2 regions of the Clostridium sp. DJ247 genome follow, and region 2 is predicted to be linked to the other one. Evidence: a T-box and tRNA genes for the amino acid it is inferred to sense, from the RefSeq annotation. Region 2 holds a T-box; the other holds one or more tRNA genes.
The links. A T-box is a leader RNA that pairs with one kind of tRNA and senses whether it is charged. The one in region 2 lies ahead of HGI79_RS20400 (glycine--tRNA ligase), so its partner is inferred to be a tRNA-Gly.
Positions count from the first base shown of each region.

Region 1 (15,457 bases), on a different contig from region 2:
TGTCACCTAAAAATTCATAATGGTGCTCAATGTTATCATAGAAATTCTCTGGATTACTTGCATCACTGTAATATGTATAGTCTCCAATAATAACATTAGGGCGTTTGGGTAGATTTTTTATTTAATGTTAAACAAAATATATAGTAGGGACTTTCCAATTATAGATTTTAAACGTAAGGTATTATGATAAACTAAATATATCAACTTCTCATTGTATAAATACTTGGAAGTTATATTTATCTCAATTCATATTTCCAATTATAATCGCCGCTGTATATCATTTGTTTAGTCATACCACCATTTATAGACACAACCAGTTTAGTTTATGTTTTATCCGATGACTACCCGCTCTCATACTCCCAACTTTATAGGAAACTTCTCTTCTGAGGAGTACTCACAGAGTAAGCGACCATATCAAAATCACAGATTTTGGCTCTCTGCTTAACTGGGAGTAAAGAGCGGCTACGTCCCTGGATTCGTTCAACTAAGAATCAGTTGGGGTCAAACCCCATCTGATTCAAGTTTCACTTTATTTTACCTCAGCACTAATTTTAGTATTTAATTTATTTGTTCTTATAGTTAATCCTTCAGGCAAACCTCTTTCAATTAACTCTATTATTGGTAGTTTAAACATAAAACCCCTCATATTTTTTATCTATAAATTATTTGAGTATAGATCTGATAATTCTATAATCACCTTATTATTTACACTATTCATAATTTCAGAACTTTTAATTACTTAGATAAAAATAAAAAACTCCTACCTTCACTTTCAATCTACAAGTTTTCATAACTGCAATATATATTTCAAAATAATTTTTATACTTCTGAAAGGATATTAATGAAATTATTAACTAAATCATTTACATTTGAATCATTACGTTTGATAAAGTGTATTGGTAATTTGTTAAATTCATCAGATAACTCATGAATATATACTCTGTCATTATCTTTAATCACGCTTTTTAGCAGTAGTGAAATACCCATACCATCTGCTACACACTTTAAAATAGCTTCTAGAGAATCGTTCTCAATAATTCTACTTGAAGTTCCTTTGTTTGCAATAACCCACTTTTCCAAAATAGCACGATAGGGACAATCAATATTTTTATTATGGATTTTATGATTTAAAGTTTAAACTATATCTAACAACAAAAAAAGGCGAAAATAATAATCTGCAGAATAGTTATGCTCCTTTATATCTTTGGAAAGATAGTAACGGACTAAACAAATTCTTATTTAATGGATTCTATGACAATATAATAACTTCTTTTGGATGGCAACAAATAAATATAGGAATACCTTTAATTGATATAACAACATGTAAAATTAAAGATACCAAATATCTATTTGAAATCACAAGAGATATTGAACCACAAGAGAGTTTAAATAACTTTAAAGATAAAATAGAAAAAGATATTCCTAAGATTGATAATACAGAATATATAGTTATTTATAGTCCAGATAAATGGAAATATACTGTGTTTTATTTTATAGATGATTTAAACAAAGTAAAAGCAGAAAAAGGCGTAATTTATAATATACTTCATATATAACAATAAAAGTTTTCTCAATATTACTTACTAGAGCATCTAAACCCGAACAAGAGCCATTTATAGGTTACCAGACAGACAGTAGGGTTTTTCTATTTTTAAACACTGATGATTTTTTGAGAGACTATAGTGAAACGAAAACTCTTATCCATATTATTCCATTTAATACCCTAGAATGTCTCCAACGATTAATACCTTTATTCTTCCCTTAATGAATTGCCCTCTGATTATCACAAAATCATTGCAAATTCTATTTGGACTTTTGCAATCCACACAATATCCAAGCTTTGTACAAGGTGTATCTTTATTTAATCTTTTTGCATCAATTGGTGCTGCATATGACCTTACTCTTTTCTCTGCTTCTTCTATGTCTTTTACAATTTTATTTATTCCTGCAACAAGAATAACCTGCTTAGGTCCATAAATAATTGGAGCAACTCTACTACCATTTCCATCTATATTATATAGTTCTCCACTTTCAGTTATTGCATTCGTGCTACAAATAAAAGTATCAGCTGAAAAATTCTTAATATATATTTCTCTTTTTTCATCTCTTGTCAATTCTTCTTTATACTTATCTAAAAAGTTGAATTTCCCACTCCTTAAAAACTCTATTATTCCAGTTTCCAAAAGAGTCATTGAGTCTCCTAGACCAACTGTAGAATCTTCAACTATTAGTTCTTTTAATTTTTGAAATAACTGCTCTCTATTATTAACATAATACCCTTCCATATTACGGTCATTTAAACCTTTTATAGTTCTCTCAACTCGCTTCTCTATATACCATGAAACATTTTTATCCATATTTATACACCTCTATAATTAAAATTTTAAATATACAGTCTTCTAATAATTTTATAGACTGACTAACTGCTGGCTGTGATGTAAAAAGTTCTTTTGCTGCTTTAGATATACTTCCTAGTTTAGCAGTAATATAAATATTCTGTAAAGTTCAAGATTGATATACATATAAAATTTTAGTATATCTCCTATATTGTATATTAATATTGCTGGCAAATTCATATATAGATACAGTAATGATTTTCTCTTTAGTATTTTTTGATTTTAAGCTTTCATAAAAAATTGCGCTGGTTATTTCTATCAATAATCCAACGCACTTCTTATTAAGTAAATATGTATTTTAGTTTTGTTAACTAAAATCTTATTTAACTATATTTACTTTTTCACCATCATCTAATAGATTTTGTCCTTCTGTAATTATATCAGTACCTTCTTTTACATTACCTGTTACTTCTGTAAATTTATCATTTGAAATTCCAGTATCTATGGATAACTTTCTAACCTTACCATTTTCCACTATATACATATAATTTACACCATTTTCTACCTTAATAGCTTGATTAGGAACAGTTAAGACTTTATCTTTACTTTCAGCTTGTAAGGATACTTTAGCAAACATACCAGCTTTCATATCTCCATTTGAGTTATCAATTTTAATCTTAACAACATAAGAGTTATCTTTAGAATTAGCATCAGGACTAATTGCATCTACCACACCTGATATTTTTTTATCTTGTAATGCGGTAATAGCTACTGGTACTGATTGCCCTACTTGAATTTTTCCCAGCATTTTATCTGGAACAGTTATTTCTGCAGTTACCGTACTTGAATCTATAACAGTCACAGAACCTGATTGCCCGCCAGCGATTTGGCCTACCTCAATATCTCTTGAGGATACTATTCCTGAAATAGGTGAAGTAATTGTAGCATTATTTACCTGAATTTGTGCAGAGTTTACTCCTGCCTGTGATTGTGCTACTTGAGCAGCTGCAGCTTTTGTATTCTGAGGACCAATTTTATCTTGTAATAAATTTAGGTTATCCTGAGCTGTATTTAAATCTATAGAAGCATTATCATATTGAGTTTTTGCATCATCCAACTCTTTTTTTGATATAGCTCCTGCTGAATATAACTTTTGCATTTTATCATAGTTATCTTTTACACTGTTAAATTGAACTTGTGCTTTTCCAGCTGCTTGTTCAGCTTGAGATATTTGCTGTGCCAGTCCAGAATCACTGGTTTTTTCCAAGTTAGCATTTGCACCCTCAAGTAATGCCTGTTGTGCCTGAAGATTTGCCTGCAGCTCTGTTGTATCTAATGTATATAATGTTTGGCCTGCACTAACCTTATCTCCTAGGTTAACATTAACACTAGCAACTCTTCCTCCAGTTTTAGGGAAAACCACCACTTGGGTTTTAGGTTTTAAATTGCCTGCAAATTCTACTTCCGCTGATATGCTGCCAACATTTATTTTTTGCGTCTTAACGTTTTTGATTTCTTGTTTTACTTCTACCTTTTTATTTTTTGTATGAGAACGAATACCCTGAGCTGCAACAGCAACAACTACAACTACAATTACAATTGATAGAATTCTTTTTATTTTAAACTTTTTTATACTAAAATTTTTAAACTTCATATTGTCCTGCCTCCCTTAACTTTTTGTCCTTGTTTTTTCTAAAGACAAAATTTTTCAAATCTTCCATAAGTGTATAGATTACTGGTAGTACAATAGGTGTAACTATAGTTGATACAAGCATACCACCTATTATTACAATACCCATACCTTTTTTCATCTCGCTTCCTTCACCTAGGGATAGAGTAACTGGAAGCATGGAAACTATCATTGTAGCAGATGTCATTATTATAGGTCTTAATCTAGTGACACCTGATTCTATAAGGGCATCTCTCAAACTCATACCTTTTTTCATAAGTGTATTAGTATAATCTATTAGTAATGTACCATTTTTGGATGATAACCCTTCAAGCATTATTATTCCAATTCCAGACATTACATTTAAGCTTTGTCCAGTTATAGCTAAGGCAATTAAAGCTCCCATTAAAGCAAATGGCAGTGCAACCATTCTTATAGCTGGTGTTAAGAAAGATTCGTAAAGTACCACTAATATCATATATATAAGAGCTATTGATGCTCCTAAGGCTAGTATAAGAGATGTTCCTGCCTCTGCCATGCTTTTTTGATCTCCACCAAAGGTTATGCTGTATCCTGAAGGTACTTTAAGTAATTTTAATTTTGCATTAATATCATTAGTAACCTGTCCAACTACTCTTCCTTGAACATTAGCATCTACAGTAGCTACATCCTGTTTCTCTTCTCTAGATATCGATGGTGCAGTGTCTACTTTTTCAACAATTGCAACTTGACTTAGCGGTATTTGCTGCCCAGAAGAATTTGATATTTTTATATTTTTAATATCATTAATACTTTTTACTTCTCCCTTCATAAATTTAAGAGTTATATCATTTTCTTCATTATTTGCTCTATACACCCCTACTTGATTACCGGATAGTGCAACTCTTATAACACTACCTATATCTGAAGTAGTAAGTCCATAGTTAGCAGCCGCTAAACTATCTACAGTTATTCTTATTTCACTATTTCTTACTTTCGTTGAATTTCCTATATCCGTTGTGCCAGGTATTGTTCTTAATAATTTTTCAACTTCATTTGATAATGCTTTTAAAGTGTCTTCATCTTTTCCCTTTATTTTAATAGCTACTGGTTTACCACTTCCTCCGCTGCTGTCTGATTCTGATACCTGAAAATCTATTCCAGGTATTTTTTTACCAAACTCACGAACTTGACTTGCAACTTCGCTTTGACTCTTTGTACGTTCTTTCTTAGGAACTAAGTTAACATAAATTCGAGCAACAGCTTTATCCGAACCATCTTGCCCATTTCCTCCAATTATTGAAAGATAATTTTTTATTTCTTTCGTTTTATGCAAATAATTTTCTACTTCAATCACCTTATCATCTGTTTGTTTTAGTGTAGAACCAGGTGTAAGTGATATATCTATAGAAATAAAGCTTTCATCAGATTTAGCCATAAATTCTGTACTTATTAATCCAGTTAAAAGAAGAGATATGCTAAATACTATACCTATCACAGATGTAACCAAAACCTTCCACCTGTTGTCTAATGCCCATATAAGAATTTTTTTATACAATTCTACACCTTTGTTAAATAAGCTCTTTTTAGATACTTTTTCTTTATCTTCAATTTTTACTTTTTTAAGGGTAGCAGCTGCAAGCATTGGAGTAACTGTAAAGGAAACTATGAGAGAAAATATTGTAGCTATAGCTATTGTTAAACCAAATTCTTTAAAAATTTGACCTACCATACCTGACATAAAAGCAATAGGTAAAAATATAACCACATCGCACAAACTTATAGCTATAGCAGCAAGGCCTATTTCTCTACGACCGGTAATAGCTGCATCTACAGGATTTTTCCCCATATCTAAATGTCTTTGTATACTTTCCAGTACTACAATAGAGTCATCTACCAGAGTACCTATAACTAAAGACAATCCCAGCATAGACATTAAATTTAAAGTAAAATGGAGTTCATACATGAGAAAAAAAGTAGCTATAAGCGATGTTGGTATAGCAACCAAAACCACCAGTGAAGAACGAAGACTTCGGAAAAATAAATATAGCACTATTGCAGTAGTTATGATTCCTTCTATAACGTTGTGTCTTATTTGAGTTAACGAGGAGGTAATAAAAACAGTATTATCAAATGCAACATCTATGTTGATTCCTTTAGGTATAGTTTTTTTAATTTCTTCTAATTGTTTCTTTACACTATTGGCTACTTCTACTATATTGGAGTCACTTTGTTTTGTAACCATTATTCCTATGGTTTTATTATTCTTAAACCTTATTGATGTAGTAGGGTCTGGAAGTTCTAAATCTATTTTAGCTATATCAGAGAGATGTATATTCCCTCCAGCTGATGTTGGGATTAGTAAATTCCTCACAGCATTAATATTATTAAACTGCCCAACTACTCTCACGGATTGATCCATGTTCTCTTGCTTAATTTCTCCACCTGGTATATTTAAATTACTTAATTGAAGTTTTTGTGTTATAGAGTTAACACTTACCCCATAATAGTTCATAGCGGTTTTATCAAGTTTTATTATTAATTGTTTTTTGTCTCCACCTACCAGTGTTACTTTTCCTACTCCTGTGACTTTTTCTATTTCATCTTTTAATCTATCTGCTTCATTGTAAAGCTCATCATAATTAGCATTTCCATTTATAGAAAGAATTAAAATTGGCTGATCACTACTGCTCATTTTATATAGGATAGGTTTATCAGCAGCTTTTGGAAGCTTACCTGTTGCATTTTCAACTGCTTTCTGAACATCTAAATAAGCTGTATTTATGTTTGCAGACATTTTAAAGGTTATAGTAACTGTACCATATCCTTCTTTTGCACTGGAATTAATTGTATCAATACCACTTATTCCAGATACAGCATCCTCAATAGGTTTTATAATGTCTTTCTTGATATCTTCTGCACTTGCTCCATTATAGGCAGTGGTTACTGATATAATAGGTATATTCATGGATGGTAATAAATTTGATCCCATATTTTTATATCCAATAATCCCTAACGCAAGCATCAATACTATTGCCATCCATATGGCGGTGGGCCTTTTTACTGATATTTCAGTTATACTCATATTTGTCCTCCTTATTAAAAAAAATTTGAAATATTAAATATTAAGACATTCATAATCCATAGTCTTCAGATTTCTTAAGGGTGAAATCATGTTACTTATGGACACAAACAAAGGAATTAAAAAGGCATAGAGCATGCTGCTTACATGAAAGCTGTAAACATATTGTCCATTAGGTTCAAAAACTACTATATTAAGCAATTCTACTACTATTATGGTGAATACAATGCCAACAATGAAGCCCAATAAATTTAAAGTAATATTCTCTTTTAAAAGTTTCTTATAAAGAGTTGTTTTTTTGTATCCAATAGCAGTTAAAATAGCAAATTCATCCTTTCTATTTAAAAATAATATATAATTTAAATTACCAAGTGAAATACATAGAACTATGATTACTATAAAATTCAGAATAAACCTAAGAGAATTCATAGCTACAAGCGGCTCACTCATCTGATCATATACAGACTTATAATCCATAACAGTAACCTTTTTTTCCTTCATATAGGTAAGTTCATCATTAATCACTTTGTTATTTTTATTTTTTAGAGAAAATATTAAACTGCGTTTTACTGCCTCTTCTCTTTTAACATTTCCAGCATTAGTTGTTAACATGGTATTTACAGATCCATCAATTATACCGCATACTCTGTATTTTTTATTTAAAATTACATTTAAATCGGGATTTTTACCTATGTAATCTCCTATCTTAATTTTGCTTTGCTTAGCAAGCTTAAGTGGTATAAGCATCTCATTGCTATTTGATAAAGGAAGTTTTCCTTCCACAAGTTTCATATCAAAAATTTTAAGAACTTTAGGGATATCTTCTTCAAAAATATTGAAACCCTCAATACTAATTTTCCCCAAAGGGCTTCTATATTGAAATCTTCCAATATCATTTATGATTGGTATAATATACTCTATATTGCTGCAGCCTTTAATTTTACTTAAAATTTTATCTGGTATAGCATCATTAGTGTTAGTGCTTACAATTGTTGCTTTTTCAAGCATATTTAAAGAACCTTGGCTTATTCCATATACACTGCTGTATAATAAAATTGAGGAAAAATATATAAGAAATACACCCAATACCATACACACAAAACTCGGCAGCACTTTTTTAACATTATTTTTTAAATAGGTGACCGTTGAAAGAGGTTTCATTATATTCCCCCTCTGCCTTTATCAATGGACACTATAGCACCATCAAGCATATTAATAACATGATTGGCATTTTGTAGGATACAGAAATCATGAGTTACTACTATAATCATCTTATCTTTTCTATAGTCTTCAAGAAATTTTATTACCTCTAAGGCACTGCTGTGATCTAATGCAGCTGTTGGTTCATCAGCAAAAATCACTTTGGGGTCTCCTATTAATGCTCTTGCAATGGCTACTTTTTGTCTTTGCCCTCCAGACAGTTGGTAAGGTTTTTTACTTGTAAGATGTGCAAGTCCAAGTTTATCTAGTATGGATATTGCTTTTATTTTCGCCTCTCTGCTGTCATCATTTATGGGTACTAATACATTGTCTAGTACAGTCATATAGTCGATTAAAAAATGCCTTTGAAAAATAAAGCCAAAATTTTTTCTTCTTATTTCAGCACCTTCAGAGGGAGAAATTTTATTATAATCTATTTCTCCATAATAAACCTTTCCTGAAGTTGGTATTTTAAAGCCTGCCATTGAATAAAGAAGAGAGCTTTTTCCACTTCCTGAAGGTCCCATAATTCCGATAAATCTATTACCATCCAGAGAAAGATTTATATCTTTAAGTGCATAGGTTTGAGCTTCTTTACCTATGTCATAAACTAAATTTACACTTTCCATTTTAAAAATCATAACAGTCCCTCCTCAGTTGTTCTCTATCATGTCAATAGGATCAAGTTTGTTTATCATTGCATTTATAGGCACTACAGTAAATAACGTGGTAAATAGCGGAATATATAGAGATACAAGCACTGCCTTTTCATCAAATACTACTCCTAGGGCACCTACATTCTCAAAAATATTCCTTTTCATCAAATAACTTAAGGTAATACCTAAAAACAAACCTAAAATATATGAAATTGTATTAACTGCTAGTACTTCTAGTATAGCTCTCTTTAAAATCTGCCTTTTATTATATCCAATAGCATTGAGTATTCCAATTTCTTCTTTTCTATTAAAAAATTCAACATATTTTGAACTTCCAACTGTAATTACCATTAGAAATATTGATAATATACTTATAACATCAAGAAGTGCTAAGCATCCCATATCCTTCTTAAATTTTTCACTTGAAATATTGAAAGTATTATATACCGCTTCCCCTTTAGGTAAAGCTTCAACTAATTTATTGACTTCATTAATCTTGTTGTTTTTAGGAAAAACCATTATTCCTCTCTGTAGGGACTTTTCGCCATCATCATAATCTTTCAAAATTTCATTATTAAATGATACAACAGACAGCATATTTTCGCCTTTTAATATTCCAACCACCATATATTCACCATTTATTCTATCAAACTTATCTAGTGCATTTCCCACACTATCTCCAATAGTGATTTTTTTATTTTTTGCAACCAAATAATCTACTGCAATTTCCTTTTTACCTTCTTCTGGCAATGTTCCAACCATAACCTGTATATGTTGTTTCTCTAAAAAATAGTTCATATCTTCAGCTCTTAAGGCCATTACATCCGTCAGAATTAAACTTCCTGGAATACTGTACTTTATCCCATACCACATGAAAGGAACTGATCTTTCTACATTTTTATTATTTTTAACTTTTTCAATAATATTTTCATTGTCACAGGCTGTAATTGTGGCATGATATTTATATGAGGAAACACTAAGCTTATATAGTGAGTTATTTATTGATTTCACAAAAGTATTTATTAAATACAAGAAAGAAACCGCAACCAGCACTGGAATAATAGAACTTATAAGTTTATTTTTATTTTTTCTACTATAATTTAAAATGGATAGAGCTTTCATGGTTATATTCCCTTCTGAACATTCATTTTCAGTTCGTAATGCAAAATAATTTACTTATCCAGTTCACTTATATAATAATAAGTGAAATTACAATCATAGAAAAGTTACCCCAGTCACAAAAAATATGACTGGGGTAACTTTTTTTAACTATGATTCAATTATTTTCCTTATCTCAATTGCCGCTGCAGTTCTATCTGAAGTTCCAAGTTTACTATAAATATTACTTATATAATTCTTCACTGTACCTTCAGATATAAAAAGGGATGAAGCTATTTGACGGTTGTTAAAACCCATTGACAGCATTTTTGCAACTTCAACTTCCCTTTCTGAAAAATCAAGTAATATATTTTTTTCTTTAGGTTTAACTATGGTATTTTCAGAAAGTTTTTCAACAAGCTTTTTAGCTACACTTGAAGGAAGCATAAATGAACCTTTATAGGCATCATTTATAGCTTTAACAAGTTCGTCCCCTTCTATGTCTTTCAGTATGTATCCTGCTGCTCCATAATTTAAAGCCTCAACAATATAATCCACATCATTAAATGTAGTTAAAATTAAAACAACAATTTCAGGGTATAAGTTTTTCAATATTTTAGTACATTTAACTCCATCCATTTTAGGCATCCTTATGTCCATTAATACCAAGTCTGGAGAATCTTTTTCACAGAAAGCTAGTACTTCTTCACCATCCTTTGCTGTACCTATGATGCTAAAATTTTCTTCTAGTTCTAAAATAGTCTTTAATCCATCTCGCATGAGAGTTTGATCATCTGCTATTAATATTTTTATTTTCTCCATAAGTCACCTCACCAAAAGATTTTATTTTCATGAAATTTCATCATCTGTTTTTTTGCTATAAGGGAAAGTAATATATATACCAAAACCTTCTCCAAGTTTTGATGATATATCAAGACTTCCGTTAAGTTCTAATATTCTTTCCCTCATAGCCCTAAGTCCAAAACCATGAGTAACTATGTCAGCGCCCATTCCATTATCCTCAAGGGAAAAAAGAACTTTTTCATTATTTGAGTACAACTTAAATAAAAAAGCACTACTTTTCCCATGTTTTATCCCATTGGTAAGTCCCTCTAAAAGAGCTGATAAAATGACCTTCTCCTGAGATTTAGTAAAGGCTATATTATAATCTATTTGGGCTTTAATTATTACCCCTGAATGTTTTTCTGTTTCAGCTATGATTGACTCCATATCAGAATAAAAATCCAGTATATCTTGTCCCTTTTCAAGTATACGTACAGAGTTTCTTATATCATTGAGTCCTTTCTTAACCTGACTTTGAGCTAAACTAAGCTTGCAGGCTGCAAGATCCGTATCTTTTCTTATAAGCCTTTTAGCTGCTTCCATTTCAACTAAAACTGTAGTTAAAGTATGTCCTACTGTATCATGTATTTCTCTGGCAATCCTGTTTCTCTCTTTCAATGCAGTTATAGTTTCTACTCTTTCATAAGCTTCTTTAAGATCATTATACATAGAATCTTTTTCAAGCTTTTTAACAGTAACATCCTTTAGTGCTGCTTCTATAAGTTCCGTTTGTTTTAAAAGGTGATTAATTAGAAAAAATATTATATATACTACAATAAAGATTGGTAAGTTTAATAGTATTTCAGAGATAGCTTTAACATTATCATAATATAATTTGGTTAAAATTGAAACACAGGATATAGCATATAATGTAAAAAAAGCAATAAGGCCTGTAGAAAAACTTTGATTTACAACTATATCAGATAATATAAAAAGATATAAACCTATAGATATACTTGTAATATCAAATCTATTAATTAAAAATATCAAACATACCTCTAAAAAATATACAACAAAAATCAATAAATTATACTTTTTTAAATTTCTCCATTTATTCGAAGGATCATGTAAAAAAAATGTATTAATTGAATAGGATGTAAGAAAAATAAAGTATAAAGACATTAGCATAAACCAATTTGTACTATTATATATACAATTAACAAGCATAGTTAATGTAAATACACAATAGTTTATGATTATCACAATATTCTTAGTTTTACTATTCATTTTGATTTCCCCCAAATGCGTCTTTCATCAGGTGATTGGATTCATTAATTCTTCTTCTCCAATGCCTTTTCCGTTATCCTCAATACTTATATATATTTTATTCTCCTCTTTTATAGAAACTTTTATTATAGTATCAGCCGCATTATGAATTACTACATTTGTTACATAATAATTGTGTACCACCTCAAAAATACATAATACACTTATTACTCTTCATATAAAATAAATTCTACAAATTAACTTCAATTCCTCCATCTGTAATAAAATTTACTGTTGTTTTAACAACAAAATTGTAAAAGGCAGCAACCTGGCTACCCTTAATCCATTGATACCAACATTTTATATTTTTACTAGTCCTTTATTTCACTTTTTCTCTTATTGAAATACTATAATATATAATAACAATAATCCAGGAGATTATATATGTTTTTCAGAATACCTAAGGAGTTATTTAACTATAGGGATAAGGTCTATATACTTCAAACTAAACATGCTGATGTAAACGGTGATGGATTGGATGAAAGGCTTATACTTACTGGTAAAAATGTAAAACTTGTTCAAAACAAAAGACATATCATCTATTATAAATAAGATGATATGTCTTTTAAATTCTATAATATAATATGGCTGGGATGGCAGGATTCGAACCTACGGATAATGGAGTCAAAGTCCATTGCCTTACCGCTTGGCGACATCCCAATAAATGGAGCGGGTGAAGGGAATCGAACCCTCGTAACCAGCTTGGAAGGCTGGCACTCTACCATTGAGTTACACCCGCATATATAGGTATATAATGTAAGTTTAGATCTATTTTGCAGTTTCTTCATGGGACGTGTATTATGATACCATCTTTCTAAATAACAAACACGTATAACACATGTAATTTAATAAGTTTATATGTAAATTACTCTATTTTTCTTTAAAAAACTACATTTTTTTCATAGGGATACACCCGATTTCGTTTACTATTATTTTTTAATAATTTTTTATAATTTTTAATATTGTTTTAATATAATTTTTTTTAACTTGCAAAATAATTTTTAATCCACATTGCTATACTTATATATATAGACATCCATAAGTTAAATTTCGGGCATGGTTATCTATAATATTGGTAAAATAGTATTTTTTAGCCTATAATAATTTTAATTAAACTGTTTTATCAAGTATTTTCCTTGACAATATACAAATTACTATGATATTATTAATTTGTAAAAGTTAATAATCTTTGTTAAAAGGGAGTAGTTGAAATTACAAAGTCAACATTACGATTTAACTAACTAAATCTGGCTTTGTAAACCTAATAAGGTAATAAGACTTTTAACGTAACTCTAAGTGCATGGGTTATGTTAAGGGTCTTTTATTTATTTCAAACCAACATTTATATTAAGGGGGTAATTTTATGTCTACAAAAAAATCTTTACTACATTTAACCTTTTGGGTGGTACTAGCACTAGTATTCAATATTGGTATTTATATCTTTATGGGATCTGAAAAAGCATTAGCTTTCTTAGGAGGATATGTTATTGAACAAAGTTTAAGTCTAGATAACCTATTTCTATTCTTACTTGTATTTGAAAGCTTTTCTCTAAAACCAGAGTATCAAAAAAGAGTTTTAACTTATGGAATTTGGGGAGCAATAATTTTAAGGTTTATATTTGTACTGCTAGGCGTGACAATAGTAAATGAGTTTCATTGGATGCTTTATATATTCGGATTAATTCTTATTATTAGTGGAGTGAAGATGTTTTTAGGAAATGAAAGCTCTGAAAACTTAAAAGATAGTAAGATACTTAAAATTCTTAACAAAATAATACCTGTTTCATCTCAAATTGAAGGTGAAAAATTCTTTATCAGAAAAAATAATATACTATACGCTACGCCTCTATTAGCCATACTTGTACTTATAGAAGGCTCTGATATTATATTTGCTATTGATTCAATACCAGCTATATTTTCTATAACTACTGATCCTTTTATAGTTTATACTTCCAATATATTTGCTATCTTAGGACTTAGGAACTTATATTTCTTACTTGAAAAAATTCATAGTAAATTTGATTATGTAAAGTATGGGGTGGCTTGTATATTAGTCTTTACCGGTATAAAACTTTCAATAACATTTTTCAATATACATGTATCAGTACTTGCTTCTATATCTATAATCTTCTTTATTCTAGCCGCAAGTATTATAGTTTCTTATATTAAAAGTAATAAAGATAAGTCCTCTTACAATACAGATATTTCTAAAAATATTTCAAAGTAGTTTCTTTAAAAGCGGAGATCCATAGAATAGATCTCCGCTTTTAAAGAAGTTTTTCTAGATTTATATTTCAAATGTTATTATAATAGTAGAATAATTAGTATGATTTATAGGTCTATATAACAAGTATCTTAGTAAAGGGAACTGTTAACTTGAATAAAATATCTAATGCTCAATTACCAAAAGAAGTAGATTTTCCACCTTACCCATTACAAATTAAACTATTAAAAAAATAGATGATGAGTTATAACTCATCATCTATTTTTTATTAATAACGCCTCTTGTGCTTATTTAGCAACAGGCTTTTTTAGTAATCCTAGCATTATTGCTGTTACAATAGCTCCGATTAATACTGCTAAAAGATATAATAATGGATTTCCATTAACTATAGGAATTACGAATATTCCACCATGTGGAGCAGGTAACCCTATATTAAATATCATAGAAAGTGCTCCTGCAACTGCTGAACCTGCAACTGCTGAAGGGATTACTCTAGCAGGATCTGCTGCTGCAAATGGTATAGCTCCTTCTGTAATAAAGCATAGACCCATTACATAGCATGTCTTACCTGTTTCTCTAGCATTTTCATCAAATCTGTTTTTAAATATAGTAGTAGCTAAGGCAATTCCTAATGGTGCAGACATACCGCCTGCCATAATTGCTGCATGAGGAGCATAGTTTCCTGCATCGATCATAGCAATACCAAAGGTGAAGGCTGCCTTATTTATTGGACCACCCATATCAATAGTCATCATTCCGCCTAAAACCATACCTAATATAACTTTATTAGCTGTTCCCATGGAACTTAACCAATGTTGTAAACCTAAATTTATTGCTTCTACAGGACCAACTATAACAAGGAGCATTATTGCTCCAGTTATGAATATACCAAACAGAGGATATAATAAAACTGGCTTTATACCTTCTAAAGACTCTGGAAGTGGAGCAAATACTTTCTTAAGAAGCACAACTACATAACCACCTAAGAAACCTGCAATTAATCCACCTAAGAATCCTGCGCCATTGCTAGCAGCTATAAGTCCACCAACCATGGCTGGAGCAAATCCTGGTCTATCAGCAATACTCATACCTATAAATCCTGCA
Region 1 is NZ_JABAIW010000041.1:28,971-44,427, reverse strand. It holds partial or broken gene HGI79_RS22900 (acetyltransferase) at 1-121, opposite strand, end outside; gene HGI79_RS15840 (LysR substrate-binding domain-containing protein) at 820-1,104, opposite strand; partial or broken gene HGI79_RS15835 (DUF4865 family protein) at 1,170-1,556, shown strand; gene HGI79_RS15830 (lactate utilization protein) at 1,716-2,357, opposite strand; partial or broken gene HGI79_RS15825 (LysR family transcriptional regulator) at 2,398-2,522, opposite strand; gene HGI79_RS15820 (efflux RND transporter periplasmic adaptor subunit) at 2,716-3,990, opposite strand; gene HGI79_RS15815 (efflux RND transporter permease subunit) at 3,980-7,069, opposite strand; gene HGI79_RS15810 (ABC transporter permease) at 7,103-8,227, opposite strand; gene HGI79_RS15805 (ABC transporter ATP-binding protein) at 8,227-8,907, opposite strand; gene HGI79_RS15800 (ABC transporter permease) at 8,920-10,044, opposite strand; gene HGI79_RS15795 (response regulator transcription factor) at 10,192-10,842, opposite strand; gene HGI79_RS15790 (sensor histidine kinase) at 10,870-11,853, opposite strand; gene HGI79_RS15785 (ATP-binding protein) at 12,118-12,273, opposite strand; gene HGI79_RS15780 (hypothetical protein) at 12,514-12,681, shown strand; tRNA gene HGI79_RS15775 (tRNA-Gln) at 12,715-12,789, opposite strand; tRNA gene HGI79_RS15770 (tRNA-Gly) at 12,795-12,868, opposite strand; gene HGI79_RS15765 (TerC/Alx family metal homeostasis membrane protein) at 13,493-14,356, shown strand; gene HGI79_RS15760 (PTS fructose transporter subunit IIABC) at 14,641-15,457, opposite strand, start outside.
Region 1: it encodes a tRNA-Gly, which carries the amino acid that the T-box ahead of HGI79_RS20400 (glycine--tRNA ligase) is inferred to sense. The anticodon was not compared.

Region 2 (14,890 bases):
TTATTAAAAGAGGAGATGATGTTGAAGTTATAAATTCTAAGACTTTACCAATAGGTGTGTTAGACAAGCCGGATGTAGATGTGACTAGAAAGAAAATAAAAAATGGAGACATTATCATAATGCTTAGTGATGGAGTAATAGATTATGAAAATAAATCTGCTGGAAAAATAGACTGGATAGTAGATTTTCTAAAAGGAACAAAGGTCACAGATCCTAGGGAGTTATGTAATGAAATAATAGAAAAGGCTAAAGAGTTAAGTGGAGGGAAAACTAGAGATGATATGACTGCTATTGTCCAAAAAATTTATAGTTTATATTGATAATAGAACATATAGAAGCTAAATACGCTTAAGAAGGCGTGTTTAGTTTTTATGTATTTCGTTGTTATATGAGTTAACAACCAATGCTTTTTAATATATTAATAATTATTTATGATATAATAAATATAGTAATTGTTTTACTATAATTTAGTTCTTAGGAAGTGTTAAGTTTGATAGAAAATGTATTAAGTACTATAAAAAAACATAAAATGTTTGATGAGGGAGACAAAATATTAGTAGCAGTATCAGGAGGTCCAGATTCCGTAGCTCTTCTAAACATATTATATAGAGTAAAGGATGATTTAAACATAACTATATATGCGGCTCATGTAAATCACGGCTTAAGAGGAAAAGAATCTGATGAAGATGAGGAATACGTAAGAAACTTTTGTAGTGAATTAAACATAGAATTTATGAGCAAAAGAGTTGATATAGATAAAATCTCCAAAGTAAAGAATATTTCCTGTGAAAGTGCTGGAAGGGAAGCTAGATATGAATTTTTTGAAGAACTTAAAAGAAAACTAGGATTGCAAAAAATAGCTATAGCACATAATTTGAATGATCAAGCTGAAACTGTACTAATGAGAATTATGAGAGGTACTGGTGTAGAAGGCCTTGTTGGAATAAAACCTGTTAGGGATAAGATATTTGTAAGGCCTTTAATAAATAGCACTAGAGATGAAATTGAAGCATATTGCAGAGAGAATAATCTATATCCAAGAATTGATAAAACAAACTTAGAACCAATATATTCGAGGAATAAAATTAGACTACAACTTATACCCTACATAAAAGAAAATTTTAATAAAGATATTGTACAGGGATTAAATAGGTTAGCTGATTCTGCAAGAGTAGATAACGAATATTTAGATATGATATCAAAAGAAAAATATAAAAAATATTGTGACATTAGCACTGAAAAGATTATAATATCTAAAGAGGCATTTTTGGAGAATGAGGCAATAATTACAAGGATGTTAAGATTGGCTTTATATAATTTTTTAGGCTACTTATATAATTTTGAAAAAGTTCATATTTATGATATAATTCGTATTCAGAGTCATGCAACTGGAAAAAAAATAAATCTTCCTAATAATATATGTGTAATAAATAACTATGGTCATATATACATACTAAAAAATAAAAAAGAAAATATAAAATCCTCACAAAGGGAATATAAATTACATATAGGGAGAAACCAGTTAGATGATATAAAACTGAAAGTTAACATAAAGTTAGTAAATAAACAAGAAATTGCAAATATTAATAAACAAGACCTAGTAAAGTATTTTGATTATGATAAAATAAAAGAAAATATCATACTCAGGTACAGAAAAGATGGTGATAGATTTATGCCGTCTGGTATGAAGGGTCACAAAAAATTAAAAGATTTTTTTATAGATTTAAAAATTCCAAAGGAACGTAGAGAAAACATTCCTCTTATATGCTTTGGTAATGAAATCGGATGGATTATTGGTTATAGAGTAAGTGAGATTTTCAAGATTGATAAATATACACAAAATATTTTGCAAATAAGTGTTGAAAGTGAGGAACTATAAATAATGAGCAGCATGAGAGAGGATATAAAGGAAATATTATTTAGTGAAGATGAGTTAAGAAAAAAGATAAAAGAAATGGGTATACTTATAAGCAGAGATTATTCTGATAAGGATTTAATACTAGTAGGTATACTAAAAGGGTCTGTTCCATTCATGGCAGATTTAATAAAAGAAATAACAATACCTTGTACAATGGATTTTATGGCAGTTTCAAGCTATGGTAGTTCCACAAAAACCTCTGGAATAGTGAGAATTCTTAAGGATTTGGATTTCCAAATAGAAGGAAAAGATGTATTAATAGTAGAGGATATAATAGATTCTGGGGTAACCTTAACCTACCTAATTGAATACTTAAAAGGAAGAAAACCAAAAAGTATAGAAGTTGCCTGCTTACTTAATAAACCAGAAAGGAGAGTTACAGAAATTAATGCTAAGTACATAGGATTTGTTGTACCTGATTATTTCTTAGTTGGATATGGATTGGATTACGACGAAAAGTATAGAAATCTTCCTTATATTGGGATACTAAAAGAGGAAGTTTATGAATAAATAGTATTAAATTTGTTGTAAAGAAATTTTCATTATGATACAATTTTACAGTATAAAACTAGAAAGAGAGGGGGGCCTAAAGTGAAAAAATTTTCAAGTGCAACGGCCTGGGTTATAGTATTTATATTAGTTATTCTTGCAGCTCTTATGCTTGTAAGAACTAATGAGACTTCAACAGCCATTAATTTTAATCAATTTCAAAAGTATTGGTTAGATAACAATATAAAGAGTTTCCAAGTTAAAGAGGATAGAATGACAGTAGTAGGTTCTTTAAAGAATGGTACTCAATACGAGACTGTGGTTCCATCTGAAAGATTATTTCAGTTTATAGGGGAACATCCTAAGAACGGAGATGTTCAAGAGGTGTATGTTAAACCTGCTACAGTACCTATGTGGGTGCAATATCTACCAACAGTACTTTTAATACTTATGCTTGTAGCGTTTTGGTTCATGTTTATGCAACAATCTCAAGGTGGAGGTGGAAACCGAAATGTAATGAATTTTGGTAAAAGTAGGGCTAAGATGGCTACGCCTGATAAAAAGAAGATAACCTTTGATGATGTTGCAGGAGCAGATGAAGAAAAAGCAGAATTAGAAGAAATAGTAGATTTTTTAAAACAGCCTAAAAGATATATTGAAATGGGTGCAAGAATACCAAAGGGAGTTTTACTTGTGGGTCCACCAGGAACTGGTAAAACGCTTCTTGCAAAAGCTATAGCGGGAGAAGCAGGAGTACCGTTTTTCAGTATATCAGGTTCAGACTTTGTAGAAATGTTTGTTGGTGTAGGTGCTTCAAGAGTAAGAGATTTATTTGATCAAGCAAAAAAGAATTCACCATGTATCATATTTATAGATGAAATAGATGCAGTTGGAAGGCAAAGAGGAGCTGGACTGGGCGGTGGACATGATGAAAGAGAACAAACGCTAAACCAATTACTAGTGGAAATGGATGGATTCGGGGTAAATGAAGGTATAATAATGATAGCTGCTACAAATAGACCTGATATATTAGATCCTGCACTTCTTAGACCAGGAAGATTTGATAGACAGATAGTTGTTGGCGCTCCGGATGTTAAGGGGAGAGAAGCAATACTAAAAGTGCACTCTAAGAATAAGCAGTTATCAGATGAAATTAAGTTAGATATTCTTGCAAAAAGAACCCCAGGCTTTACTGGAGCAGATTTAGAAAATTTAATGAATGAATCTGCACTTTTAGCAGTTAGAAATGATAAAAAATCAATAGGTATGGAAGAACTTGAAGAGGCAGTTACTAGGGTAATAGCAGGACCTGAAAAGAAAAGTAGAGTTATTGACGAAGATGATAGACGTCTTACTGCTTATCATGAGGCAGGGCATGCTGTAGTTATGAAACTTTTACCAACTGCAGATCCTGTTCATCAAATAAGTATAATTCCTAGAGGAATGGCAGGCGGATATACTATGCATCTTCCTGAAAAGGATACAGCTTATATGTCTAAGACAAAACTAGAAGATGAGATTGTAGGACTTCTTGGAGGAAGAGTAGCAGAAAAGCTTATAATAGGTGACATAAGTACAGGTGCAAAAAATGATATAGATAGATCTACAACTATAGCTAGAAAGATGGTTATGGACTATGGTATGAGTGATTTAGGGCCGATAGCTTTTGGATCAGGTCATGATGAAGTATTCCTTGGAAGAGATTTGGGAAAAGGAAGAAACTTTAGCGAAGAGGTTGCTTTTGAGATAGATAAAGAAATAAGGAAGTTTATAGATGAAGGATATAATAAAGCAGAAAAACTTCTAACTGAAAATATATCAAAACTTCATGCTGTTGCTAAAGCCCTTCTTGAAAAAGAGAAACTTGAAGCTAAGGAATTTGAGGAAATATTTAATCAAGCATAAATAAAAAGAGGCTAATGCCTCTTTTTATTTGGCGTATATAAAAAATTTTCTAATAATGATATAATATGGATAGACATTAATAATTTAGTGAAAATTTTAAATGAGGGGGGATGATTATATGGATTTTAATATAAAAGAAGGAATGACAGCTGTAATTGAGACTAGAGTGACTGAAAATGATACAGCAAGTAAATTAGGTTCAGGCAATCTCCAAGTTTTTGCGACACCTGCTATGATAGCACTTATGGAGAATGCATCAAAAAGCTGTGTGGATTTACATCTTCCTTATGGTTATACTACAGTAGGAATAGAAGTAAATATTAGACATATTAAAGCATCACCGATAGGAATAAAAATAAGATGTGAAGCATTTCTGACCAAAATCGAAGGAAAAAAGCTTTCCTTCATAGTTGAAGCCTCGGATGAAAATGGGAGAATTGGAGAAGGAACACATGTTAGATACATTGTAAATGGTGATGAGTTTATGAAAAGGATTTTAGTATAATTATAAGAATATGGAACTTTTCTTGACAAATAAAATTTAGCTGTTACAATTAAATTATTAAATTAACAATAAAATGGATATACTATGGGGCAGCTTTAGAGCTGCTCTTTAATTATGTATAACGTTACTAGAATTCATGGTTCACTAGAAAGGCGGTGTAGATAGTGATCTTAGTATTAGATGTAGGAAATACTAATATTGTCTTAGGGGTTTATGAAAATGAGGAACTTATTGCAAATTGGAGGTTGTCCACTGACTTAAAGAGAACAGCTGATGAATATGGAATACAAGTAACACAGTTGTTTTTACAAGATAAATTGGATACCTCAGATGTAGAAGGTGTTATAATTTCTTCGGTTGTTCCTAGCATAATGTATTCGCTTGAACGTATGATAGTAAAATATTTTGAAGTTGTACCTATAGTGGTTGGTCCGGGTGTGAAAACAGGCATAAATATTAGATATGATAATCCAAAGGAAGTTGGGGCAGATAGAATAGTTAACGCTGTTGCAGCCCACGAAATTTATAAGAAGCCTATCATTATAATTGATTTTGGGACGGCTACAACCTTTTGTGCAGTAACAGGAAAAGGAGATTATTTAGGTGGAACTATTTGCCCAGGAGTTAAGATAGCTTCTGAAGCATTATTTGAAAGGGCTGCTAAATTGCCTAGAGTAGAACTTATAAGACCAGCTACTGTCATTTGCAAAAATACCGTTTCAAGTATGCAGGCAGGTATAGTTTATGGCTATATAGGACAGGTAGATTATATAGTAAATAAGATGAAGAGAGAAATGATTCAATTATATGAAGAGGAACCTTTTGTTGTAGCTACAGGAGGATTAGCAAAGTTAATTAGTGAAGAGTCAAAGGCTATTGATAAAATAGATGCTATGCTAACCTTAAAAGGTTTAAGAATAATATATGAAAAGAATAAAGAGCAGGTGCTATAATGAAAATAAGAAATTTGGAGTTTGAAAACAATGTGTTTTTGGCTCCTATGGCAGGAGTTACAGATATAGCCTTTAGAGGTTTGTGTAAAAACATGGAATGCGGTCTTGTTTATACAGAAATGGTGAGTTCAAAAGCATTATATTACGGAAGCGAAAATACAAAAAATATGCTTGAAATATCAGAAGAAGAATCTCCGGTTGCAGTACAAATATTTGGGAGTGATCCACTTGTCATGGCTAAATCTTGTGATTTTTTTAACGATAACGGAGATATATGCATAATAGATATAAATATGGGATGTCCAGCTCCTAAGATAGTTAAAAATGGAGATGGATCTGCTTTGATGAAAAACTCAAAATTAGCTGCTCAGATAGTTAAAGAGGTAAAAAAGGCTTCTTCAAAACCTGTTACAGTTAAAATTAGAAAAGGGTTTGATGCTAATAATATTAATGCGGTAGAGTTTGCTAAAGAACTAGAACAGGCTGGAGCAGATGCTGTAACTGTTCACGGAAGGACTCGTGAACAAATGTATGAAGGTAAGGCTGACTGGGAAATAATAAGGCATGTCAAGGAAGCCTTAAGTATTCCAGTTATAGGTAATGGTGATGTAGTTACTTGCGATGATGCTATAGCACTTCTGGAAACAACAAATTGTGACGGAGTCATGATAGGAAGAGGCGCTATGGGAAACCCCTGGTTGTTTAGTCAGATACAGGGAAAAATAAAAGGACAGGAAATCTCATATCCAACTGCAGAAGAGAAAATAGATATGTGTATAGTCCACTATATGAGGGCGTTATCTCATTATGGGGAAGATATTGCTGTAAGAGAAATGCGAAAACATATAGGTTGGTATATAAAAGGAATAGAAAATAATAAAGAAATAAAAGATAAGGTCAATTATGAAAAGGAAAGCTATAAAGTTTTAAATATTTTAAAAGACTACAAGAAAAGTATTCGGCTATCTATGCATTAAAAATATGTAATTTTTAATGTATAGATAGAATAATATATTAATGTAAACAATTTCTGGAAGGTGTTTTATGAAACCAATTGTTTATATTAAAAGCGATATAAGTAAATTTTATGAAGATGGTACTTGGATTGGTAGGATAAAAGATAGGTTTAGAATGTCTTTTTTAGGTGAAAAATTTATAAAAGAATTAAACTTAAATATATCATCCATAAAATTTCCTTCTAATTTTAATAAAGATGCATATCATTCTAATATAAAAATTGCAAAAAAAGTCTACAAGCATAAATATGTGAATTTAGCCCCTAAAACATATAGAAAGTTAGATTATAATTTTTTTAACAGTTTCCAAAAAGAACTTATGGCATATAGTGTTGTAAGAAGTTTAAAACTCATTTTAAGAATACAACACAAAAGTATAAAAGATAGCTGTATAGTTATACATGATGCTGCAGATGATATTAATTTTAATGTAATATGTTACATGGCTAGAGAAGCCAAGTATATAGTTCTTTTATCCGAAAATATAATAAAAGCTAATAGTATTAGCCAGTATATAATTGCTAACTACGGAGTATCACCTATTATTACTGCTGATACTAAATATTCATTTAAAAGTGCAGATTTTATTGTAACTTCCCGGGAAATTAATTTTAATAGTGATGCATGTATATGGTATTTAAGCAATAAGCATATACCATCACAGGGAAATAATATTGTTGTAAATGATATAACATATTGTGTTCCTTGGGATGTAGGAAACTTTGATATGTCTCCAGAACTTTTAGGCGCTATATTATGTCAAATGGAAGAAAGTGATATTGAACAATCACTAAAATATAACGGAATATTTTTGGATAAAATAAAGTTTAATAGTGATGTATTGACTTTAGGTGAATAGTGTATGCTAACTTTAAAATAAACTTCAAAATGTTGACATAGGAATAAGGCTGTTTTATAATAACTTAAATGATTATCAGAAAACACTAGGTGATGTAGAGGGGATTAAAACTACAGTAGTGGAAGTTTTTATAAATTATTAAAAGGGGAGAATAAAATGAGTGAATCAAAAAAATATATAATGACTTATGAGGGCGTAAAAAAATTAGAGGATGAATTAGAATACTTAAAAACTATAAAGAGAAAAGATATAACAGAAAAAATAAAAGTTGCTCTTTCTTTTGGAGATTTGAGTGAAAACTCAGAGTATGATGAAGCTAAAAATGAACAAGCATTTGTAGAAGGTAGAATAGTTCAACTTGAAAATATGCTGAAAAATGCTACTATAGTAGATGAAAGTGAAATTCCATCAGACGTAGTTAGTGTAGGATCTATTGTAAAAGTAAAAGATTATGATTTTGATGAAGAAGTGGAGTATACAATAGTTGGATCTGCAGAAGCTGACCCAATAAATAATAGGATATCAAATGAGTCGCCTGTTGGACAGGGACTTATGGGTAAGAAAATTGGAGATATAGTTGAAATCCAGGTACCTGATGGAATAAGCAAGTATGAAGTACTAGGCATAAGAAAATAATGGAGGTATACTAATGTCAAATGATGAAAAAAATATAAACCAACTAGAAGAAGATTTTAATGAGCTTATAAGAGAAAGACGTCAAAAGTTTTTTAATTTACAGAAAGAAGAGAAAGATCCTTTTGATGTATATAAAGTAGAGAGAACACATACATCAGAACAAATTAAAAATAACTATGATTCTCTTGAGGATACCGAAGCAACTGTTGCAGGAAGACTGATGTCTAAAAGAGTTCATGGAAAAGCTGGATTCTCAGATCTACATGATAGATACGGAAAAATTCAGCTATACATAAAGATTAATGATGTTGGAGAAGAAAAACTTAAGGAATTTAAGTCCTTTGATATAGGTGATTTGTTATCTGTAACTGGTAAGGTCTTTAAGACTAAAACTGGAGAGGTATCACTTCATATCACAGATTTTCAACTTATAGCTAAGTCATTAAAACCACTTCCAGAAAAGTGGCATGGATTAAAAGATCCAGACTTAAGATATAGACAGAGATATGTAGATCTAATAATGAATCAGGATGTTAGAGATACATTTATGAAGAGAACTGCAATAATAAAGGCTATAAGAGAATTTTTAGATCAAAAAGATTATTTAGAAGTAGAAACCCCTATATTATCACCTATAGCAGGTGGTGCTGCAGCAAGACCTTTTGTTACACACCATAATGCTCTAGACATAGATATGTATCTTAGAATAGCAACAGAACTATATCTAAAGAGACTTATAGTTGGTGGATTTGAAAGAGTATACGAAATAGGTAAGAATTTCAGAAATGAAGGTATAGATATAAGACATAATCCTGAGTTCACTATGATAGAACTGTATGAGGCTTTTGCTGATTACAATGATATGATGGAAATTACAGAGAATATGGTAGCTTATGTATGTGAAAAAGTTCTTGGAACTACTAAGGTAGTATATCAAGGCACTGAAATAGACTTTGCACCACCATGGAGAAGAGTTACAATGGTGGATGCTGTAAAGGAATATGCAGGTGTAGATTTTAATGAAATAAAGACTGATGAACAAGCTAGAGAAATTGCTACAGAAAAGCATCTTCAGTTTAAGAAAGCATTAAAGGACTGCTCAAAGGGAGATATTTTAAATGCTCTATTTGAAGAATTTGCTGAGGATAAGTTAATTCAACCTACATTTGTATGTGATTATCCTGTAGAAATATCCCCTCTTACAAAGAAGAAAAGAGGAAATACTGAATTTACTGAAAGATTTGAGGGATTTGTATATGGAAGAGAATTGTGTAACGCTTATTCAGAATTAAATGACCCTATAGTCCAAAAAGATAGATTTATACAGCAGCTTAAAGAAAGAGAACTTGGTGATGATGAAGCATACATGATGGATGATGATTTCATTAATTCATTAGAAATTGGTATGCCGCCAACAGGTGGAATGGGTATGGGAATTGATAGATTAATAATGTTCTTAACTGATTCGTTTTCAATAAGAGATGTTCTATTATTTCCAACAATGAAGCCAAGTCAGCAATAAGTGCAATGAGGTTAACCGATGGTTGTATAACTATCAGTTAACTATTTTACCCAATAGTTAACTGCCACTACTATACTGGATTCGTTTAACTGAGAATTAGATTGAATTATTAGTGGCAGTTGGTTATAGGATAAAAATATTTTAAAAAAGTATTGCATTTTTAGAAATACATGATATAATAACATATGTAAGTTAAGTTGTTCCGTGGTAGCTCAATGGTGGAGCATTCGGCTGTTAACCGAAGGGCTGGAGGTTCGAATCCTCTCCACGGAGCCATTTTTATTTTTTGATAAATTAAATTTAATTATATGTGCATTTTTCAGGTCAACATAGCAGAAAATTATATAATTTACGAAAAAGCTTTAGTTAATATTGACACTTTTATATGATTATATCATAATATAGTTTATATATAATTTAATAGTCACTATGATAAAGAAAAGTAGTAATAAATATCTTTAAAGAGAGATTGTGGTTGGTGAAAGCAATTATGATTTTATTATGAAGGGAACTTTTGAGTGAAAAAATAGAAAGCAGGGCTAATGCCAAGAAGGGTGGAACCGCGGAAACAAATTTTCGTCCCTTTATGGTATGGCTTTTTTTTATATAATTGTTTAATAATAAACTTATTTTGTTAAGGAAGATTAAGGAGGAAAGATTATGCCAGTTGAAAAAACTATGGATAAGGTTGTAGCATTAGCTAAGAATAGGGGTTTTGTATATCCGGGTTCAGAAATATATGGTGGACTCGCAAACTCATGGGATTATGGTCCATTGGGAGTTGAGCTGAAAAATAATGTAAAAAAGGCATGGTGGAAAAAGTTTGTTCATGAAAGTGAATATAACGTAGGAATTGATTGTGCTATTCTTATGAATAAAGAGGTTTGGGTTGCATCGGGTCATATTGGAAACTTTTCAGATCCACTGATGGATTGTAAAGATTGTAAGGCTAGATTTAGAGCAGATAAATTAGTAGAAGAGCACATGACATCTCAGGGAATTGAAAAAGCTAGTGCAGATGGATGGAGTAATGAAAAACTAAAACAATATATAGATGATAATCAAATAGTTTGTCCTAGCTGTGGAAAGAAGAACTTTACAGATATAAGAAAATTTAATTTGATGTTTAAGACTTTTCAAGGGGTTACAGAAGATTCTAAGGCAGAAATATATTTAAGACCAGAAACAGCTCAAGGAATATTTGTAAACTTTAAAAATGTACAAAGAACTTCAAGAAAGAAAGTGCCGTTTGGTATAGCACAAATAGGTAAATCTTTCAGAAATGAAATAACTCCAGGAAACTTTACTTTTAGAACAAGAGAGTTTGAGCAAATGGAGCTTGAATTCTTCTGTAAACCAGGTACTGATTTAGAGTGGCATAGCTATTGGAGAGAATATTGCTGGAACTTCTTATTAAAACTTGGAATTAGTGATAAGAATATAAGATTTAGAGATCATGATAAGGAAGAACTATCACATTATAGTAACGCAACTTCAGATATTGAGTATCTATTCCCATTTGGATGGGGTGAATTATGGGGTATAGCAGATAGAACAGATTATGACTTGAAACAACATCAAGAACATTCTGGAAAAGATTTATCATATCTTGATCCTAATACTAATGAAAGATATGTACCATATTGTATAGAACCTTCGGTAGGAGCTGATAGGTTAGTCTTATCATTTTTAGTAGATGCTTATGATGAAGAAGAACTTGAAGGTGGAGATGTAAGAACTGTTATGCATTTTCATCCTGCTATTGCGCCTTTTAAAGCTGCAGTTCTTCCGCTATCCAAGAAACTATCAGAAAAAGCTGAAGAGATATATAGTAATCTTAGAAAAGATTTCAATGTTGATTACGACGAGGCTGGAAGTATAGGAAAAAGATATAGGAGACAGGATGAAACAGGAACACCTTATTGTATTACTGTTGATTTTGATACTTTAGAAGATAACACTGTTACTGTTAGAGATAGGGATACTATGCAGCAATCTAGGATTAAAATTGATGAGTTGAAAGATTTTATAAAAGATAAAATGGAATTTTAGTATTTGAATAGGTATATGAGATATTAATAAAATGCAATATCTCATATACCTATTTTATATTTTTATTAGGTGCAACTATTTAAAAATAAAAAATGCCGAATGTAATGCATCCGGCAAAATAGGGTTTAATCATGGGGATATGTTATATGTTTAATTAAAACTTGGGGAATTATATTAATGTTTCCTTACGGCACAACACTAGTATAACATATAAAAACTATAATTTTCAATAGGTTGACACAAAGTCTTTAAATTAAATATTTTCACACAATTTCCATAACATTCATCCAAAACAGTAGAAAATACTACAGGTTTACCACTTCATGTCAAGTATTACTTGTAAAAAACATGTATCCTTTGTCGAATTTTACTATAGGTGTAATTATGGATATAATTAAAAAACAATTCAAACTCTAGAAGAAAGTGATATAATTGAAAGGTAAGATTAAGCTGACACATATGTTAGTTATGGAGGTTTTTCAATGAAAGAGAATTTTAAAGTTTTTAAAGATTTTATAAATGGCAAAAAAACTGCTGTTGTAGGTATTGGTATAAGTAATAAACCATTAATTAGTTTTTTATTAGATTTAGGTGCACAAGTAAGTGCTTTTGATAAGAAAAGTGAAGCTGATTTAGGGGAAACGGCACAAGAACTTAAAGAAAGAGGAGTAGAACTTATATTAGGAGATGACTATCTAGATAGATTAAAGGGGTTTGAGGTTATATTTAAAACACCTTCTATGAGAATAGACAGTCCTGCATTGGTTAGGGCAAAAGACGCGGGAGCCTATATAACGTCTGAGATGGAGGAATTTGTTAGATATTGTCCAGCAAAAATTTATGGTATAACTGGTAGTGACGGTAAAACTACTACTACTATGTTAGTATATAATATGCTAAAGGAAGCGGGATACAAAACTTGGGTTGGTGGAAATATAGGAACACCTTTATTTACGCTTATTGAAAAAATTAGTGAGTGTGATAAGATTGTTCTTGAGTTATCGAGTTTTCAACTTATGACTATGAATGTATCTCCAGAGGTAGCTGTTATAACCAATTTATCTCCAAATCATTTAGATATGCACAAGGATATGGAGGAGTATGTTAATTCTAAAAAAAATATATACTATTTTCAAAATAGTAATGATGTAACCATTCTAAATAAGGATAATGCTATAACTGACACTATGGATAAAGAAGTAAAAGGAAATATCCTTAAATTTAGCATAAAGGAAAAACTTAAAGACGGTGCTTATTTTCAAGATGATAAGTTATATATACATGGCACAGAGATATGCTCATTAAAGGAAATTCAATTAAAAGGTATGCACAATGTGGAGAATTTACTTGCTGCATTTTGTGCAGTAAGTGAAGATGTTGACACAAAATGCATGAGAAAAGTTGCAATAACTTTTACTGGAGTTGAGCATAGATGCGAGTTTGTCAGGGAAATAGATGGTGTTAAATATTATAATGATTCCATAGCATCCAGTCCGACAAGAACCCTAGCAGGTCTCAAGGCTTTCGAAAAGCCAGTTATATTAATAGCAGGTGGTTATGATAAAAAAATTCCTTTTGAGCCGTTAGCTGAGGAGGGATATTCTAAAATTAAAACTCTAATTTTAATAGGTTCTACAAAATATAAGATAAAAGAAGCTTTTGATAAGTTAACTGATAAAATAGATGTTCATTTACCTGTAATCTTGGAAGAAACCCTTGAATCCGCTGTCTGTAAGGCAAGGGAAATAGCCAAAGATGGAGATATAGTAACATTATCACCAGCATGTGCAAGCTTCGATATGTTTCCTAATTTTGAAGCTAGAGGTGATAAATTTAAAGATATAGTTAAAAGTTTATAGCCTCTAATCAAAAATAATGTATTACATCTTGATGACAATATGCTAATAATATAGATAACCATGCCCGAAATTTAACTTATACGACCATATATATTACCATGTTTCGTCACGTTAAATATTTTTAATTAGTCTAAAGCTAAAATTTAAGCAGAGAGCGAAAATCTGTGATTTTGTGCGAATCGGTTAAGCAGACATACAAAATCTGTGATTTTGATATGGTCGCTTACTCTGTGAGTACTCCTCTGACTGTAAGGAAGAGGAATTTCATAATAATATAAAAGAACTTTGATAAACTCGTACCTCAGTTCGGACCAACTTATCAATTACCATTGATAAGTCGCTGGTTAAAAGCCATTTAGGCTTTTAACCATATCAAAAGTTCTAAGATTTTTCTCAAATTTTTCGCTAAGACTAATAAAAAAATATTTAAATGTGACTTCAACATTGGTAATATATCCCGACGTATAAGTTAAATTTAAGCTGAGGGTATCTATATACTAAGTAAATTTAAGAAATAAGGTTTCCATAAGTTAATTAAAAATAGTAAGTTCATTAGTTTACACTATAACTGTTACTAATCTACTCACTTCATCAAGGGAGTGGACTAGTAACATTAGCTTATAAATTTGTTCAGCTAAAAATTAGGAGGGGTTAAATGTGTAAATAGCCCTTAACAGGTGGTTTACTAATAGTAACCTGCTATAAAAAATAGCCTCTGGTTCGTGAGACAAATCCATTTGACTTAAGCTTTACTTTGTTTAATGTTTTTAGTACTTACTTTGATATAGGAAATGGTTAGATGTTAACTTAACCAGGTGTATCATTATGTAAAATTCTTAGCAATATTAAGCATATGTAAGAAAGAAAAATATATCTTTTAATACCAGTATATTTTAATATTATAATTAATATAAATTATGTTACTATAACACATGCCGAGTTCAACATAAGAGAATTGGCAAACTTATAGTTTATACTAAATAAGGAAGATGTAATAAGATAACATTATTAATTGTTTTAATTTAGATTATTACATAAATAAAATTTAGTGAAAAATAAAAAACTGTTGACAGAATGAAAATGGCATGATAAGATAAATAAGTCGCTAAAGAGCGACAAGATCTTTGAAAATTAAACAGAGTGAGATAAGAAAAACTTATCTATATAAATAAACCA
Region 2 is NZ_JABAIW010000075.1:2,450-17,339, forward strand. It holds gene spoIIE (stage II sporulation protein E) at 1-320, shown strand, start outside; gene tilS (tRNA lysidine(34) synthetase TilS) at 491-1,879, shown strand; gene hpt (hypoxanthine phosphoribosyltransferase) at 1,883-2,428, shown strand; gene ftsH (ATP-dependent zinc metalloprotease FtsH) at 2,510-4,312, shown strand; gene HGI79_RS20365 (thioesterase family protein) at 4,431-4,817, shown strand; gene HGI79_RS20370 (type III pantothenate kinase) at 4,982-5,770, shown strand; gene dusB (tRNA dihydrouridine synthase DusB) at 5,770-6,747, shown strand; gene HGI79_RS20380 (hypothetical protein) at 6,815-7,645, shown strand; gene greA (transcription elongation factor GreA) at 7,802-8,281, shown strand; gene lysS (lysine--tRNA ligase) at 8,295-9,803, shown strand; tRNA gene HGI79_RS20395 (tRNA-Asn) at 10,005-10,079, shown strand; T-box leader at 10,224-10,390, shown strand; gene HGI79_RS20400 (glycine--tRNA ligase) at 10,464-11,855, shown strand; gene murD (UDP-N-acetylmuramoyl-L-alanine--D-glutamate ligase) at 12,338-13,714, shown strand.